Regions from separate parts of the Solibacillus kalamii genome, predicted to be linked through region 2. Evidence: predicted binding sites of a transcription regulator. Region 2 holds the regulator's gene; the other holds the start of a gene.

Region 1 (9,324 bases), on a different contig from region 2:
TTCACCGTTGTCGCCAGCGATATAGGCAGAAGCGAATACTTCTTCAAGAGCAGGCTCATCGTCTTCCATTATGGCATAGAATAAGTAATTTTTGCCGTTGCTTTCGAAGCGGTGCAAAATTTGGCACATAACTTCTTCGTCATCTTCATTCGTGATCGTGAAGTAATTTGTCTGATCTGCGCCAAACTCCGCTAGCACCGTATTCATAACCTCTTCAACCATCGCCCATTCGTCATCTGTTTCAATATCCGAAAAGCCGCTCATTTCGCCATTTTCGTCAAGTACATAGCGAAGTGCAGAAATACCGGCTTCTTCATCACCGATTAATGAGAATAACACATAAGAATGCTCTTCTGAATCAAATGTAAAAACAACGCGGCATTGTTGCTCCCCGCCGTCTTCTTTTTGCAATATAAAAATATTTTCTTCCATACTATTTCCTCCCAATGAATGAATAAAACAGAGCAGGCTCAACACCCACTCTGTTTTTATCGTGTCAAATGAATTATTCTTCTTCGCCTAATTCGTCTTCGATTTGGTTTAATACTTCTTCGATTAAATCCCATTCTGCTTCTGTTTCAATCGGCGTTAATTCGCCATCTTCACCGTTTTCAGCAGGAACAAATGCAGAGGCAAAGATTTCAACTGCGCCGTCTTCATCTTCTTCTGCACCTACTAGAGAGTATAATACGTATGATTTACCGAACTCTTCTGAATCGAAAGTGTGTAAAATTTCGCAAAGTTGTTCGTTGCCGTTTTCATCGACTACTGTAATGTGGTTTTGTTGTTCTGACATGATCGTCACCTCTTCATAATATTTAGGCATTGGTGCCTGTTGCTGCTCAATTCATTATACATAAAGCCTTTTCGGATAAGTACAAAAAAGCCTCATATAAAGCAACTTTAGTTTTTACTATCTAAATAACCTTGTAAAATCATGACAGCAGCCATTTTATCAATAACTAGCTTTCGCTTTTTACGGCTTACATCTGCTTCGATCAGCATACGCTCAGCAGCCATTGTTGTCATACGCTCGTCCCAAAGTTTAACAGGAAAACCAAATGTATCTTCCAGCAACTTTTTATAGCTTTCGGAAGCTTCCCCGCGGGGACCGATTGTATTATTCATGTTTTTTGGGTAGCCAACAACAAATTCTGTTACATTGTGTTCCTTTACAAGCTCATTAATACGTTCAATACCAAATTCGCCTGCCGCTTCATCGATTTTTATCGTTTCGATTCCTTGCGCTGTCCACCCTAGCGCATCGCTAATTGCAACGCCGACTGTTTTCGAGCCGACGTCTAAACCCATAATTCTCATTTATCCGCCTCAGTATTCTTTCTAATATAAAATCTAACGAGTTCCTCTAAAATCTCGTCACGTTCAAGCTTGCGGATTAAATTACGTGCGTCCTGGTGGCGAGGGATGTATGCCGGGTCGCCAGATAATAAATACCCCACAATTTGATTTGTTGGATTATACCCTTTTTCCTCTAAAGCCGTATACACCTTCAGCATCACTTGCTTTACTTCTTGTTCCATGGATTCTTCTGGAAAACTGAATTTCATTGTTTTATCGAAAGAACTCAAGACCAGCACCTCGCTTTCAGCAATAGGGAGATGGAGCACTATCTCCCATCTCCATTTATATCATTATAACTTATTCCTGCAAGCACTTCAAATATGCCAGTAGTAAAATTTAGATGTTTAGAAAGATTTTACATGTTCGTAAACAGCATTCAACGCATCTTCCAATTTAGAAGCATCTTTCGCACCGGCCATCGCCATATCCGGACGACCGCCACCTTTACCGCCGCAAGCTTCAGCAACCTGCTTCACAATGTTACCAGCGTGATAGTTTCCACCAACGATTTCCTTCGTTACACCCGCACATAACATGACTTTATCGCCATCGACTGCGCCAAGAACAATTACAGCTGATTCCATTTTTTCTTTTAAATCATCCATCATCTGGCGTAATTGATTATTGTCTTTTGCTTCTACACGAGTTGCAAGTACTGTTACATCACCAATTTTTTGTGCAGCATCCAATACTGCGCCAGCTTGTGCATTTGCGATTTTTTGTGACAATGAATCATTTTCGCGTTGCAGTTCTTTGTAATCTGCTTGAAGTGTTGCAACACGAGTTGCCACGTCTTTTGCATTCGATTTTAAAAGGCCTGCTGCTTCATTTAAAATTGCTTCTTCTTCTTTAATCGCTTCATATGCCGCTTTTCCTGTAACAGCCTCGATTCGGCGTGTACCTGCACCGATTCCGCTTTCGGATACGATTTTGAAAATGCCGATTTCAGATGAACGGCTTACATGCAGTCCACCGCAAAGTTCGATCGAATAATCCGAAACAGCTACTACACGGACAACATCCCCATACTTCTCACCGAACAGTGCCATTGCACCCATTGCTTTTGCAGAATCAATATCCATTTCCTGAATCACGACTTCGATATCTTCCCAAATTTTTTCGTTCACTGCACGTTCAACTTGTGCAAGCTCTTCTTTTGTTGCAGCACCAAAGTGAGAGAAGTCAAAGCGCAAACGATCTGGTCCTACATAAGAACCTGCTTGTGCTACATGGTCACCTAATACATCTTTTAATGCACGGTGCATTAAGTGTGTTGCAGTATGGTTTTTAAGGATTAATTTACGTTTTGCTTCTTCAACTTTTGCAGTAGCGATATCGCCGACATTCATTTCACCCGATTCCACTACAACTGTGTGCAATGGCTGGCCGTTTGGTGCTTTTTGAACATCTTTTACGATGGCCGTGAATCCGTCTGCTTCAATGATACCTGTATCTGCAATTTGTCCACCCATTTCAGCATAGAACGGTGTTTCAGATAGAATAACCAACGCTTCTTCACCTTCGGAAGCTGTTGAAGTTTCTTGACCGTTAACAACAATTGCAGCAACTTTTGCAGAAGCTTCAAAAGCATCATAAATAAATGTAGATTGCTGTGTTAAATTTGACAGCACTTCGTTTTGCACTTGCATTGAATCAACATCAGCACGTGCATTACGCGCACGTTCACGCTGTTGTTCCATAGAAGCTTCAAAACCTTCATGGTCAACTGTCATGCCAACTTCTTCTGCGTACTCTTCCGTTAATTCAATCGGGAAACCGAATGTATCATACAGACGGAATGCATCAGCACCCGGGATAACTGTTTCACCTTTAGCTTTTTGGCTTTCTGCAACTTCGTTGAAAATTGCTAATCCGCCATCAAGTGTTTCATGGAAACGCACTTCTTCATTTTTAATCACACGTTGAATAAATGCTTCCTTTTCTTTTACTTGCGGATAAAAATCATGCATAATCTCTCCGACAGTCGGCACTAATTCAAACATAAACGGTTTTTCGATGCCGATTTTTTTCGCATATCGAACAGCACGACGTAATAGACGACGCAATACATAGCCGCGGCCTTCATTTGATGGCAATGCACCATCCCCAATAGCAAATGCTACTGTACGGATATGGTCGGCAATTACTTTAAATGGTGTATTCACATCTTCGGTCGATCCGAAAATTTCTTTTAAATCCACTTCATGCGGACGTTTGTAAGTACGGTTTGCGAACGTTTCTGTTTTTTCAATGATTGGCATGAAAAGATCTGTATCAAAGTTTGTTGGTACATTTTGTACAACAGAAACGATACGCTCAAGACCCATACCTGTATCGATGTTTTGCTTTGGAAGTGGCGTATAAGTGCCGTCCGGATTATGGTTGAATTGAGAAAATACAAGGTTCCAAATTTCAAGATAGCGCTCGTTTTCCCCGCCTGTGTACATTTCTTCTTCCGGTGCACCAACGCCGTACTCTTCACCGCGGTCATAGAAGATTTCAGAGTTTGGACCTGATGGACCTTCCCCGATATCCCAGAAGTTGCCTTCCAATCGGATTAAGCGCTCTTTCGGAATCCCGATTTCATTGTGCCATACGTCATAAGCTTCCTGATCTTCCGGGTGGATTGTTACCGATAACTTTTCAGGATCGAAGCCCATCCATTTTGGATCCGTTAAAAACTCCCAAGCGTAATGAATTGATTCTTTTTTAAAGTAATCCCCAATAGAGAAGTTCCCTAACATTTCAAAGAATGTGTGGTGGCGCGCTGTTTTCCCTACGTTTTCGATGTCGTTCGTACGAATCGATTTTTGTGCGTTTGTAATGCGCGGGTTATCTGGAATGATACGTCCGTCAAAATACGGCTTTAATGTTGCCACACCTGAGTTGATCCATAAAAGCGATGGGTCATTAATTGGCACTAATGGTGCTGATGGTTCAATATGATGCCCTTTTTCTTTAAAGAAATTCAAATAAAGACGACGAATTTCAGAACCTGTCATAGTTTTTGTTGTCATGATTTTTTCCTCCTAAAATTTATTGAAGTCGATGAATTGTGGTACAGATTAATTACACCTTCACGCATATAAGCGCTTCATTTACCGGAAATTTCTATGTTCCGCAAAATGAAAACAAAAAAAGCCTCCATCCCGGTAAAGGGACGAAGACTATTATCTCGTGGTACCACCCTAATTTATAATGCGCTGTGCATTATATCTCAAGTGCTTGTAACGTAAGCAAACGGCAGTGGTTAGCTGCACTCTGGAGTAGCTTTCAGTATTTGTTCGGGGAGATTTTTTCAGCCGGGAAATCTCTTTCTGTTCACGAAGTCCATACGTACTTGTTCCATCATCGTTTTCATTTTATTATGCTCTTCATTATAAAAAATAGACATCGTGCTGTCAATTGGCATTCCTTAATAATTAAAACGTTTTTTCGTCAGTAAAATTAATAGGATGGCCGGCACGGTACAAATGATCATTCCCAAGAATGCCAAACCTGGCTCGATTTCATAAAGTGCACCACCTAAAAGTGTAAGAATCGCTGCACTTAAACTCATTGCAAGTGCAGAATAAATCCCCTGTGCATTTGGGATCTGCTCTTGAGGTAAAGCTTTGGAAATATAGCGGATAAAGGCATAATGCGCCATCGCAAATGACAGAGCGTGTAGTGCCTGAGATAAGATAAACATCGGCATATTCGGAAATGCGTAAACTAGTATCCAACGAACACTCGAGCCAATTGCAGCAACGAGCATTAACGAAGAAGGCTTCCATTTTGTCAAAAATGTATCTGCCTTATAAAAATAAAGGATTTCAAATATTACTGCGACATTTAAAATCATTCCGATATAAAACGGATTGACATTCAGCTCCTGTAAATAAATATAGCCGTAGTTATAATACGATGCGTGTGCCCCCTGAAGCAAAATAACAACAAACAATACGATGATGAAGCTTTTTACTTCAAATAGCCCTTTCATTGAGAGCGTTTTACCTTCCTCTTTTACCGGCACTAAACTCAATACTTGAGGTGCAGGCATAAATTGAATGATGAGTAATGCGGCCAATCCTACAATCATCATCCATAAAATCATTTGCTCCCCGTACATCCCGCTAATCATACTAATGATCAATACAGCGACAACAAACCCGAAAGATCCAAATGAACGTGCTTTTCCATAATGGATGGATCCATGTTGCATTAATGTGGAAGCACTGCTCTCAACAGCCGGTAGTAATGCCGGGTAAAAGGCGCTGAACAGCAATGTCATTAAAAACAGGCCGCCAAATGAATTAATCGGTATGTATAGCAGTGTCACAACTAATGAACTTGCAGTAAAAAAGATCAGCACATTTTTGTTGCTCATCACTTTTGAAACAAACGGAAAAATAAACATCGTTGAAAGGGCCCTTGCAACCAGCCCAAAACCCATTATTATGCTCGCTTCCGAAACCGTAAGCTCTTTATCATTAATAAGCCAACCCGTCCAATATGGCAGGAAAATCCCCCACGTAATAAAGAACATAAAGAAATTTTTCGCGAGCCAACGCTGATTATTCATAATCTTCATCCTTTTTTCAAATTTATTAAGTTGAATATTAACATGAGAAATACTACAATAATGTGAGAAATCTCATATTTTATTGGAAGGAGTTGCTCTATAATTTGAGAAAGTTACCAATAGATGAAAGTCTCCCCTATATCGAACAATACCCGATTTCCCAATTTTTTTCGTTTGACATTGTGCCATATATCAATGTGTACGAATTCGACAAAGGGGAATTTATTTTCCATGAGCATTCTTTCCCCGACTATTTATATTACATGGTTGAAGGGAAAGCTAAATTATATATTACCCATAAAAACGGGAAAATTTCGCTCATCGATTTTATTACCGCCCCCACGTTTATGGGGGAAATGGAGCTGCTAAACGCTGAACGCTATTCAAAAGGCATTCAAACTTTGTCAAAGTCGGTATGTTTTGCGATTGCGATTCAGGAAGTGAAGGAAAAATTATTGGCAGATCCTGTTTTCCTAAAAATGCTCTGTCTATTTTTAAGTCATAAAGCAACAACAGCAACAACAAAATATACGCAAAATCAGGCCTATCCTCTGGAAAACCGGTTAGCTTCATTCATTTTACTATCATCGGATCAACAATTCTATAAAGAAAAACATACTGAAGTCTGTGATTACTTAGGTGTATCATATCGCCACCTGCTTTTTGTTCTTGCACAATTCAGCGAGGCGGGCTATATCACGAAGCAAAATCGGGGTTATATTCTGACAAATCGGTCTGAACTGGAAAAACTCGCAGCAGAAATTTCGTATTAAAAAAAGACTGCGCTAAATATATTTTTAGCACAGTCTCTTGAATACTGAATGATATTAAATAAACATACCGGCAATTGCAGCTGATAATAATGATGCCAATGTTCCTGCAGCAACTGCTTTAATCGCAAGCTGTGCAATCATTGGACGTTTATCCGGCGCCATACCACCTAAACCACCGATTAAAATACCCATTGAACTTAAGTTTGCGAAACCACAAAGCGCAAACGAAATAATGATGGCTGTTTTGTCTGAAAGCTCGCCGATAACCGGACCGAAGTTAGAGTAGGCAACAAATTCATTTAAGATTAATTTTTGACCGATAAATGAACCTGCACGTACTGCTTCATCCCAAGGAACACCGATTAAAAATGCCAGTGGAGCAAATACATAACCTAATAAACCTTCAAGTGTTACATTTTCAAAGCCGAATAATCCTGTGATACCGCCTAAAATACCGTTTAATAAGGCAATTAATGCGATGAAACTTAATAGCATTGCTCCAACGTTTACTGCTAATTTCAAACCGTCAGATGCACCAACAGCCGCTGCATCAATAACGTTTGTTGCTTCAGAGTTACGCTCTAATTTAAAGTCATCTTCATTTACTTCTTCTGTTTCAGGAATCATTAATTTTGCCATTACCAATCCTGCTGGTGCAGCCATGAAGCTTGCCGCCAATAAGTATTCAAGCGGAACACCTAATAAAGAATAACCGATTAAAACTGAACCCGAAACCGATGCAAGTCCACCTGTCATAACCGCGAACATTTGTGATCTTGTCATTTTATTTAAAAATGGACGAATAACAAGCGGAGCTTCTGTTTGTCCAACGAAAATATTAGCAGCAGCATTCACTGATTCCGCTTTTGTCGTACCTAATACTTTTGATAAGAAACCACCGATAATCTTAATGACAAATTGCATAATCCCTAAGTAATAAAGGACAGAGATTAAAGATGAGAAGAAAATAATAATTGTTAATACGCTCATTGCGAATACAAATCCGACATTATCCGGATCTGCTAAACCGCCAAATACAAAGACAATCCCTTCATTGGCATAACTAACCAGCTTCTGCACACCTTCAGAAAGTTGCATAAGCTTCTCACGGCCGAAAGACCATTTTAATACGATAAATGCAAAAATCAATTGGACAATTAATCCTGAAATAATAATTCTCCATTGAATTGCTTTACGGTTATTAGATAACCCGATGGCAATCGCTACGATTCCCAGAATACCTATGATTCCCCATACGAAATCCATGTATGTGCACCTTCTCCTTTGTTTTGAAAACCTTTTCATTTTGTAATTACTGACATCCAACTTCGGACGTCATATAAGTTTTTTTCATACTAACATACCCATAGAAATAATATTAATTAATAGTTTCTTTTAAAAGTTCTGATTTTTCAGCAAAAAGTTATCATTTTTTTAGTATGCCCCGTTTTGTTTCAAACTTTTATTATATTTTAAAAACATTTTCCCTGTACACGTGAACATAAACTCATCATTTTTTAAAATTTGTCCTAAATAGTACTTTTCCATAAATTAAAAAAACTAGCCATTTCCGTTCAAACATGAACGGAAATGGCTAGTACTATTCTTCGTTGAAATCATACGGCGATATATTTGCCATACCAATTAATGGATGAATATATGGTGCTGTTTCTGCCGTTAAGTGATTTGGCAGGGATTCCCCGATCTTATGTGAAGCCGAAACATTCAAGAGACCGAGCTGCTCTGATGAAGGAATTTGTTTCACTTCACTTACAGACGCCTTTTTCTCTTCCAATTCCGGTGTCGCTTCCATCTTTTCTTCAGCAATAAATTCTGAATTTAAACGTGCCTTCAATGTTGTCAAGCGTGTTAAATCATCTGTTTTTGCTAAACCGCTCGCCAGTACATCCGGCTCACCACATAATATTAAAAAGTTTTTAGCACGTGTAATACCCGTATACAGTAAATTTCTACGAAGCATTTTCGAATAGCCGCGAACAATCGGCATAATGACCGTTTGAAATTCAGAGCCTTGCGATTTATGGATCGAACAGCAATAGGCCAATGTAATCTGATTTAAATCAGCACGCTGATATGTTACTTCGATCCCATCATAGCTGACGATAAGTAAATCCTGCTTTTCCACTGTTTCCTTTGCACGGATAATGGAAATCACTTCTCCCATATCCCCGTTGAATACATTATTATCCGGCTGATTCACTAGCTGCAGCACTTTGTCCCCTATACGATAAATCGTATCACCAAAAACAAGTTCTTTTCTCGTCCCATCATTCGGATTGACGAGCTGCTGAATTTCTTTATTTAAATTATCGATGCCTGCAGGTCCTTTGTACATTGGCGCCAATACTTGAATATCTCGAATTGCCTGTCCCTTCGCAAGTGCACCTTTTACAACCTGTGTGACAACACTCGTTACTTGTGCGGCTCCAGCTTGTATAAACGAGCGGTCCGTTGTTTTTGCAGTCAACGTATCCGGAACTTTGCCTTTTTTGATTTGGTGGGCCATCTCGATAATTGTAGACCCTTCCGCTTGACGGTATATATCCGTTAATTCGACAGTCGGAATTTGTTTGGATGCAAGCAAATCCTTTAAGACTTGCCCTG
Region 2 (9,324 bases):
GTATATATAAAGCAGATACTATGGAACCGATTATTGAAGATCACCATGATCATATAGACGGATTATTACAGAAGCTTCAGCAATTACAACAGCCAATATTCTTTGTCGGAATAGATGTCGATTTGTACATGGGAAAAATTCAGCAAGTATTAGGTGATTTCGCTATCCGTGCTCCATTTACGATGGATTTACCGCGTGCGTCCGAATTAATTGGTTTAGCACAGCAAATGCCATTACCGACAATTGAGGCTGTTCATGCTTTTGTTCCCCAATATCGCCGTATTGCAGAAGCAGAAGCGAATTGGATAAAGGAACAGAAAAAGGAGCAACTTTAATGGTACGGTATCGCAGAATGACAATAGATGATGTTCAGGCCGTTCATAAAATTGAGCTCGCATCATTTCCTACACCATGGACATTGGATTCGTTTTATTACGAAATGACGGAAAACCAGTATGCACATTATTTAGTCGCTGAAGACGAAACAGGTGAAATTATCGGCTTCTGTGGAGTTTGGCTTGTTATTGATGCAGCACAGATTACAAACGTAGCGGTTGTAAAGTCTGTACGTGGTCAAGGCATTGGTGAAACACTTATGCGTGAAGCGATGCGAGTAGCGAAAGAAGCAAATATGGATGTCATGAGTTTAGAAGTACGTGTAACGAATACTGTTGCACAAAATTTATATCGCAAACTTGGTTTCCTAGACGGAGGTCTTCGTAAAGGCTACTATACGGATAACCAGGAAGATGCGTTAGTAATGTGGGTGAATTTATAATGGATAACTATATATTAGCAATTGAAACAAGTTGTGATGAAACAGCAGCGGCCATCATTAAAAATGGCACGGAGATTATTTCGAATGTAGTATCATCGCAAATTGAGAGTCATAAGCGTTTTGGCGGGGTTGTCCCGGAAATTGCATCACGTCATCATGTTGAACAAATGACGATTGTTTTAGAAGAAGCATTAAAACAGGCAAATATGGAACCGAAAGATTTAACCGCTGTTGCCGTAACAGAAGGGCCGGGGTTAGTCGGTGCATTGTTAATCGGTATTAATGCGGCTAAGGCTTTCGCTTTTGTACACGGATTGCCATTGATCGGGACACATCATATTGCCGGGCATATTTATGCGAACAATCTAGTACAGCCAATGGAATTTCCGCTGTTGGCACTCGTTGTATCAGGTGGACATACAGAGCTTGTCCTAATGCGTGAACATGGTTCTTTTGAAGTTATTGGTGAAACACGTGATGATGCGGCAGGTGAAGCATATGACAAAGTAGCCCGTGTCTTGAATATGCCATATCCAGGTGGTCCTCATATTGATCGTCTTGCCCATGAAGCAACAGAAGCCGTACCTTTCCCTCGTGTATGGTTGGAGGAGGATTCATACGACTTTAGCTTCAGTGGCTTAAAATCTGCAGTGATTAACTATAAACATAATATGGATCAGCGCGGTGAAGAAATTATTGCCGAGCATGTTGCAAAAGGCTTCCAAGACAGTGTAGTGGAAGTATTGACGGGTAAAACAGTACGAGCAGCACGTGAGTTTCAGGTAAAACAAGTAATTGCAGCTGGCGGTGTATCAGCGAATAAAGGATTACGGACAGCATTGGAACAAGCGTTTAAAGAAGAAGGTATTCCATTTTATGTGCCACCTTTAAAATTATGTACAGATAATGCTGCAATGATTGGTGCAGCTGCGTATGAAATGTATGAAGCAGGGATTCGTGGGAATTTAGCAATGAATGGGCGACCTGGCATGGAGCTCATGAGCTGGAAATAGGGTATAGAAGCATGGTGAAAGGATGTAGCAGTACATCCTTTCACCATGCTTTTTTTTATAGAAAAAATAACGATCATTTAATTTGTTTTCTTTCAATAATATAAAAAAGTCGAATCTAGTAATTTATGATGGATAAATCTCATTTATAACAAGTTTTTATTGACTGTTCAACTTTTCTGAAAATTATCCACAGATAAAGTTAAATACCCACAAAAAAACTTGCGAACATGCGTACTTATACACAAAGTGTGAATAACTTGTGGGTAACATGTGACTTATCTATATATAGTAGTGTCTTTTTCACACAGCAATGTGCATAACTTTGATTTTAAATGTGGATAATGTGGAAAACTATGTTGATATGTTGATATTACTAGATTTATATTGTGAATAAAATTGTGGAGAAATTTGTTGAAATTTGGCGTATTGACCTATATATATGATTATTATGTAGATTGGATGATAGAAAGGGTTAATATTATACAATAGCAATAAATAAACATAAATTTTTGGAGAAACAAGCTTTTCGTCTGCCTCTAAAAAAAGAGTGCCCATATGTTGATGGACACTCCAAAATTATAGCTGTTCGAGCTCTTCGTTTAGTTCAAGCCATTCCATTTCAAATGTTTCATGCTGTTCTTTCAAATCATTCAGCTCAGATTGAATCGATAATGTCTTTTCATGATCTGAAAAAATGGCAGGATCACAAAGTTGTTCCTCAAAGACGGCGATTTTTTCATCTAAAGCCCCCATCTGCTTTTCAATATCCTCAATAGCACGCCGAATTTGACGTTCTCTTTTTTTCGCGTCCTTATCAATCATCGATGTAGACTTTGTTTGAGCGGTCGATTCAGTCGTATTTTTTTCAATGGCTGCGGCTTTCATTGCAGCTAATTCTTCAAGTTCCTCTTTCTTTTCAACATAATAATCATAGTCACCTAAATATTCGAACGAACCCGTACTTGATAGTTCAACAACTTTAGTGGCAATACGATTAATGAAATAACGGTCATGTGAAACGAATAGCAACGTTCCAGGATAATCAATTAAAGCATTTTCCAATATTTCTTTACTATCCAAGTCTAAATGGTTCGTCGGCTCATCAAGTACTAGGAAATTTGATTTTTGCATCATTAATTTTGCAAGTGCAAGACGCGCTTTTTCTCCACCAGATAGGGAGTTCACTGATTTTGACACATCATCCCCGCTAAAAAGGAAGCGGCCTAAGATGTTGCGGATATCCTTTTCATTTAATAACGGCCATTCATCCCAAAGTTCATTAAGAACAGATTTATTTGAATGAAGTTTCGCCTGTTCCTGGTCATAGTAGCCAATTTGCACATTCGTACCGTAACGGATATCTCCGGCAAGTGCCTCGATATCTTGAACGATTGTTTTCAATAAAGTAGATTTCCCAACACCGTTTGGACCGACAAGTGCAATACGGTCTTCTCTAAAGACACGCATTCCAATATTTTCGGAAATCGCCTTTTTCGTGAACCCAATTGTTAAATTATCCACCGACAGTACATCATTTCCGCTTTGGCGCTCAATAGTAAAGCCGAAGTTGGCACTTTTTTCATCGCCATCAGGAGATTCCATCCAACTAGTCTTTTCCAAAACTTTGCGACGTGACTGTGCCATCTTTGTAGTTGAAGCCCGGGCAAGGTTTTTTTGAATAAAAGTTTCGAGCTTGGCTTTTTCATCCATTTGACGTTCATACATTTTTAAATCACGTTCATAGTTCTTTGCCTTTTCATCTAGATAAGCACTGTAGTTCCCTGCATATTTCGACACTTTTGTTCTGGATACTTCATAAACGATCGACACGACCTGATCTAGGAAATAACGGTCATGCGAGACGATTAAAATAGCTCCATCATAACCTTTTAAATAGCCTTCCAGCCATGACAGTGTTTCAATATCAAGATGGTTGGTCGGTTCATCTAAAATAAGGAGGTCGGGCTTTGACAAAAGAAGCTTTGCGAGGGCCAGTCGTGTCCGTTGTCCCCCGGATAGAGAACGAATCGGCTTTTGATAATCTTCAGGGAAAAATTGCATACCATGCAAAACAGAACGGGTATCGGCTTCATACTGATAACCGCCTGCATCTTTGAAATCATGCTGCAACTGGTCATACTCTGCCATGATACGTGCATATTGTTCGCTATCTTCATAAATGGCAGGATCGGCCATTTGCTGTTCAAGTTGACGCAGCGTTTGTTCCTGGTTTTGCAAGTTTGCGAAAATTGTCATCATTTCGTCCCAAATTGAAAGTTCAGAGTCGATGCCTGCATGCTGCTCCAAATAGCCGACTTGAATATCTTTTGGAATAATAATTTCACCAGAGTCGTAGCTCATTTGTCCGGCAATTATTTTTAATAATGTGGACTTGCCGGCACCGTTTCGCCCTACTAATGCCACACGATCACGGTGCTGCACTTCTAATTTTACACCGCTTAATATTTCATCTGTAATAAAGGATTTATATAATTGATTTACTTGTAAGACAATCATTGTTTACACCTCAGTTTCTCCTATTTAGTTTAATGGATGGGAACATTGTACGCAACGATGGATACTTTACTTGTCGCTCCTTGTTTAGTAAGATTAACTTGCTTCTGCACAAAGAGTGGGGTTTATGTTAAGCGTGTCATATCGCTTGGCGACAACTACTTGATCAAATCGTGTAGGTCATCTTGACACGTTATACAGAGGCATTATTTGAAAAAGATTTCCAAATGTACATAGGAGGAGAATGTGTGAAACAAGAAGTAAAAATTCCACAAGCAACAACAAAAAGACTTCCTCTTTATTATCGATTTTTGAAAAACTTCGCAACTGAAGGTAAAAAGCGTATTTCTTCACAGGAATTAAGTGATGCGATGAAAATAGATTCTGCTACGATTCGACGTGACTTTTCTTACTTTGGGGCACTCGGTAAAAAGGGGTATGGATATGATGTCCAGTACTTACTGGAGTTTTTCCGACAAACTTTAGACCAGGACGAGGTAATGAATGTTGCATTAATAGGAGTCGGGAATCTGGGGAATGGCTTATTAAAGTATAACTTCCAAAAAAATCACAACACGCGTATCGTTGTTGCATTTGATTCGAAAGCACCGATGGAAGGAACGACGATAAGTGATATTCCAGTATTCCATCCAGATCGTTTGGAGGAAATGTATGAGGAATTTGGCGCGGAGTTAGCAATATTGACGGTATCTTCCCGCTCAGCACAAATGATGACAGACCGACTCGTTAAAATAAATGCAAAAGGTATATTAAATTTCACACCAGTACGATTATCTGTTCCTGACACGATTAAAGTGATGAACATCGATCTATCGGTAGAATTACAGGCACTTACGTATTTAGTACGAAACTCAGGTAAGTAACAAAATGTTCATTACTATAAATAGCAAATTCTAGTTAATTAATGTAAAATATACATAATAATAGAGGAGGTGGCTATAGTGATTGTACATTTAAATGCGATTACACCTGTGAGCCTAATAATCATTGGACTGATTGCTTTGCTAATATTCGGTCCCAAAAAATTGCCATCATTAGGTCGTGCAATGGGGACAACTTTACGTGAATTCCGTAGCGCTACGAAAGGCTTGACGGACGACGACGACGATTTCGATACAAAGAAAAAAGTGATTGAACATAAAGAGAACGAAAAAAACGAAGTTAAGTAAAATAAGGATGTATTGCTATGAATTCAAGAGAATTAACCGTAGTTGAACATATGGAAGAGCTTAGAAAACGCTTATTTTTTGTGGCGATTTTCTTCGTGATGGCTCTTTTCGTCGGATTCTATACGGCGAAACCGCTTATTCGATACATTCAACGCAGCGATTTAGCTGCCAGTTTTTCGATGAATGCATTTAGTCCGGCAGATCCTTTAACCGTGTATTTACAAGTCACATTTATTGTAGCTGCCGTTATTGTATCGCCAATACTGCTATACCAGCTATGGGCTTTTATAACACCTGGTTTGCATGAGGCTGAACGTAAGGCAACATTGAAATATATTCCGTATGCTTTTGCGCTGTGTATAGGGGGAATAGCCTTTGCTTATTTTGTGTTATTTCCATTTATTATGCGCTTTATGACGGAATTATCCAATGATTTGAATATTACGCAAACAATCGGTATTAATGAATTCTTCTCATTTTTAATTAAGTTAATAGTGCCTTTTGCGGTGCTATTTCAATTGCCTGTTTTAACGCTGTTTCTTTCACGTCTCGGAATTATTAACCCGAAACTCATGGTGAAATTCCGAAAATATGCGTATTTTGTATTAATCGTGATTTCGGTATTGCTGGCGCCGCCTGATTTAGTATCGAATATCATTATTGCAATACCACTATTTATTTTATATGAAGTAAGTATTGTCATTGCACGTCTTGGTTATCGAAAATATGAAGTGGCTGAAAAAGAGCGGATTTTAGCAGAAGAGGAACGAGGGCGTGAGCTGCAGGTAGAAGAGCTACTCGAAATGCAGCGTCGGCAAATGGAGCAGATGAATAACAGTTAATGGTAACGCTATCGAATTTGGTAGCGTTTTTTTTATTTCCTTTAAAGAAGGTTATATAAAAAACCCGCTATGTAAAATAGCGGGTAAAAGTTATATTTGAAACTTATCGGCATTCATTTGGATAAATGTGACGAAACCATTTAATAAAATATGCGCGATAATCGGTGTGAGAAGGCGCTTTGTTTTATGATATAAAAATGCGAAGATCATACCGCAAATTGTATACAGTAAAATATGCGTAAAATCCATATGAATCGCAGCAAATACAATTGCACTAATAATGCTCGCAATCCAGAAATTATAGTTTTGTATAATTGAACCGAAAATTACACGACGGAATACAAGCTCTTCCAAGATTGGTCCTAATAAGACAGTCGCAATGATCATAACCGGCGCCACCTTTGTGACACTCATAATGGCTTCGGTATTTTCCGATCCCATATCAATTCCTAAAGCAAGTTCAATGTATGCGCCGATTGTCTGCCCTAAAAAGACAAGGAAGAAACCGATGATACCCCATCCAATAGAAGCACCAATTGATGCCTTTTCCCCTTTAAATACATCCCAAAATTGCTTATTGCGGGAGATTAATATAAAACTCACAATAAAGGCAACCGCAAATGAAATAGTTGACCACCAAGCAGATAATTTTATAAGTTGATCCTGCTCAGACATACCAGAAAATAGTTGTAAAAGGGAATCTTTTAAGCCTGGGATGAATATAAGTAATAAGACTGATAACTGACAGATGATATAAGTTATTAACACATAAAATGCGGTCTTCTGCGTTTTGAACTTATCTGATGAACGGGAAGTCACGGATGAAAAACCTTCTTTCTCTTACTGACTAGTAGAATTACACATCCCAAAAAAGTATGTGGAATGCTGTACCTTCTATTATAGAGTTTAATATGGGCTATTATGATAGCCCACTGTTATACATTTAACATTATTGTAGAGGAATTTGCCAATAAATCAAAATTTTTTAGTGCACATACTTGCAAAAAAATATGGAATTCATTAAACTAATAAATGTGTTAGCACTCGACAAATGAGAGTGCTAAAAATAGAAAATTTCTTAGGAGGTTGTTTCAATTGTTAAGACCATTAGGAGATCGCATCATTATCGAACTTGTTGAGGTAGAGGAAAAAACTGCATTTGGTATTGTTTTACCCGACTCAGCAAAAGAAAAACCACAAACTGGTAAAGTAGTGGCAGTAGGTACAGGTCGTGTTCTTGACAACGGCACTCGTCTTGAGCTTGACGTAAAAGAAGGCGACGAAATTATCTTCTCTAAATTCTCTGGTACGGAAGTGAAGTACGACGGCGTAGAATATTTAATCCTGCGTGAGAGCGATGTACTTGCAATTGTCGGATAATTACAAAATCAAAAGAAAATTGCAGCTAGTTATACATACTAAGCATTGCTAGCTGCACATCTTCATAAACAATAAATCAAAAAAATAGATCGTAAAATTTAGGAGGAAAATGAATTATGGCAAAAGATATTAAGTTTTCAGAAGAAGCACGTTCATTAATGGCATCTGGTGTAGATAAATTAGCTAACGCTGTAAAAGTAACTTTAGGACCTAAAGGACGTAACGTTGTTTTAGAGAAAAAATTCGGTTCTCCCCTTATTACAAATGACGGTGTATCCATCGCAAAAGAAATTGAGTTAGAAAACGCATATGAAAATATGGGGGCAAAATTAGTAGCGGAAGTAGCTTCTAAGACGAATGAAATCGCAGGTGATGGTACAACAACTGCAACAGTACTGGCACAAGCTATGATTCGTGAAGGACTTAAAAACGTAACAGCTGGTGCTAACCCAGTAGGTATTCGTAAAGGTATGGATAAAGCGGTTGCTGCTGCATTAACAGAGCTTCAGGCAATTGCACGTCCAGTTGAAAATAAAGAATCTATCGCACAAGTAGCGGCAATTTCTTCGGCTGATGAAGAAATCGGTCAATACATTGCGGATGCGATGGAGCGCGTAGGAAACGACGGCGTTATTACAATTGAAGAATCAAAAGGTTTTACAACAGAATTAGATGTAGTAGAAGGTATGCAATTTGACCGTGGTTATGCATCACACTATATGGTAACAGATACGGATAAAATGGAAGCAGTACTTGATAATCCATTCGTTTTAATTACAGACAAAAAAATCTCAAACATTCAGGAGATTTTACCAGTATTAGAACAAGTGGTTCAACAAGGTCGTCCAATTTTAATTATTGCTGAAGATGTTGAAGGTGAAGCACTTGCAACATTGGTAGTAAATAAATTACGTGGTACATTCAATGCTGTAGCAGTAAAAGCTCCAGGCTTCGGTGACCGTCGTAAAGCAATGTTAGAGGATATTGCAGTATTAACTGGGGGTCAAGTAATTACACAAGATCTTGGCTTAGATTTAAAATCAGCTGATTTATCAACTTTAGGTCGTGCTGCTAAAGTTATCGTATCAAAAGATAACACAACAATCGTTGAAGGTGCTGGTAACACTGATGCAGTAGCTGGTCGTGTAAACCAAATCCGTGCACAACTTGCTGAAACAACTTCTGAATTTGATAAAGAAAAATTACAAGAGCGCTTAGCAAAATTAGCTGGCGGTGTTGCAGTTATTAAAGTTGGTGCTGCAACAGAAACAGAATTAAAAGAGCGCAAATTACGTATTGAAGACGCATTGAACTCAACTCGTGCAGCAGTAGAAGAAGGTATCGTATCAGGTGGTGGTACAGCACTTCTAAATGTTTATGCGGCAGTTGAAAGAGTATTGGATCAAGTAGAAGGCGATGTAGCAACAGGTGTACGTATTATTTTACGTGCTTTAGAAGAACCAGTTCGTCAAATTGCTGAAAACGCTGGTTTAGAAGGTTCAATTATCGTTGACCGTTTAAAACGTGAAGAAGTAGGTATTGGCTTCAATGCGGCAACAGGCGAGTGGGTAAACATGGTTGATGCAGGCGTAGTTGACCCAGCGAAA

What was found. The regulator Rex, encoded in region 2, represses fermentation and respiration genes when NADH is low (regulators of the CRP and FNR family bind a similar motif). The targets are predictions, from matches to a motif close to TTGTGAAATATTTCACAA.
Region 1: yeiL (transcriptional regulator YeiL) is a predicted target of Rex. The motif match lies at 5,987-6,004, and genes of this name have one in related genera.

What each region holds. Positions count from the first base shown of each region.
Region 1 is NZ_NHNT01000002.1:258,061-267,384, reverse strand. It holds gene CBM15_RS04935 (DUF1292 domain-containing protein) at 1-432, opposite strand, end outside; gene CBM15_RS04930 (DUF1292 domain-containing protein) at 506-796, opposite strand; gene ruvX (Holliday junction resolvase RuvX) at 904-1,320, opposite strand; gene CBM15_RS04920 (IreB family regulatory phosphoprotein) at 1,317-1,589, opposite strand; gene alaS (alanine--tRNA ligase) at 1,707-4,379, opposite strand; T-box leader at 4,516-4,723, opposite strand; gene CBM15_RS04910 (MFS transporter) at 4,778-5,926, opposite strand; gene yeiL (transcriptional regulator YeiL) at 6,031-6,699, shown strand; gene CBM15_RS04900 (NupC/NupG family nucleoside CNT transporter) at 6,754-7,965, opposite strand; gene recD2 (SF1B family DNA helicase RecD2) at 8,300-9,324, opposite strand, start outside.
Region 2 is NZ_NHNT01000018.1:2,910-12,233, forward strand. It holds gene tsaB (tRNA (adenosine(37)-N6)-threonylcarbamoyltransferase complex dimerization subunit type 1 TsaB) at 1-335, shown strand, start outside; gene rimI (ribosomal protein S18-alanine N-acetyltransferase) at 335-778, shown strand; gene tsaD (tRNA (adenosine(37)-N6)-threonylcarbamoyltransferase complex transferase subunit TsaD) at 778-1,791, shown strand; gene CBM15_RS18320 (ABC-F family ATP-binding cassette domain-containing protein) at 2,368-4,308, opposite strand; gene CBM15_RS18325 (redox-sensing transcriptional repressor Rex) at 4,554-5,189, shown strand; gene tatA (twin-arginine translocase TatA/TatE family subunit) at 5,268-5,495, shown strand; gene tatC (twin-arginine translocase subunit TatC) at 5,513-6,337, shown strand; gene CBM15_RS18340 (CPBP family intramembrane glutamic endopeptidase) at 6,428-7,156, opposite strand; gene groES (co-chaperone GroES) at 7,433-7,717, shown strand; gene groL (chaperonin GroEL) at 7,834-9,324, shown strand, end outside.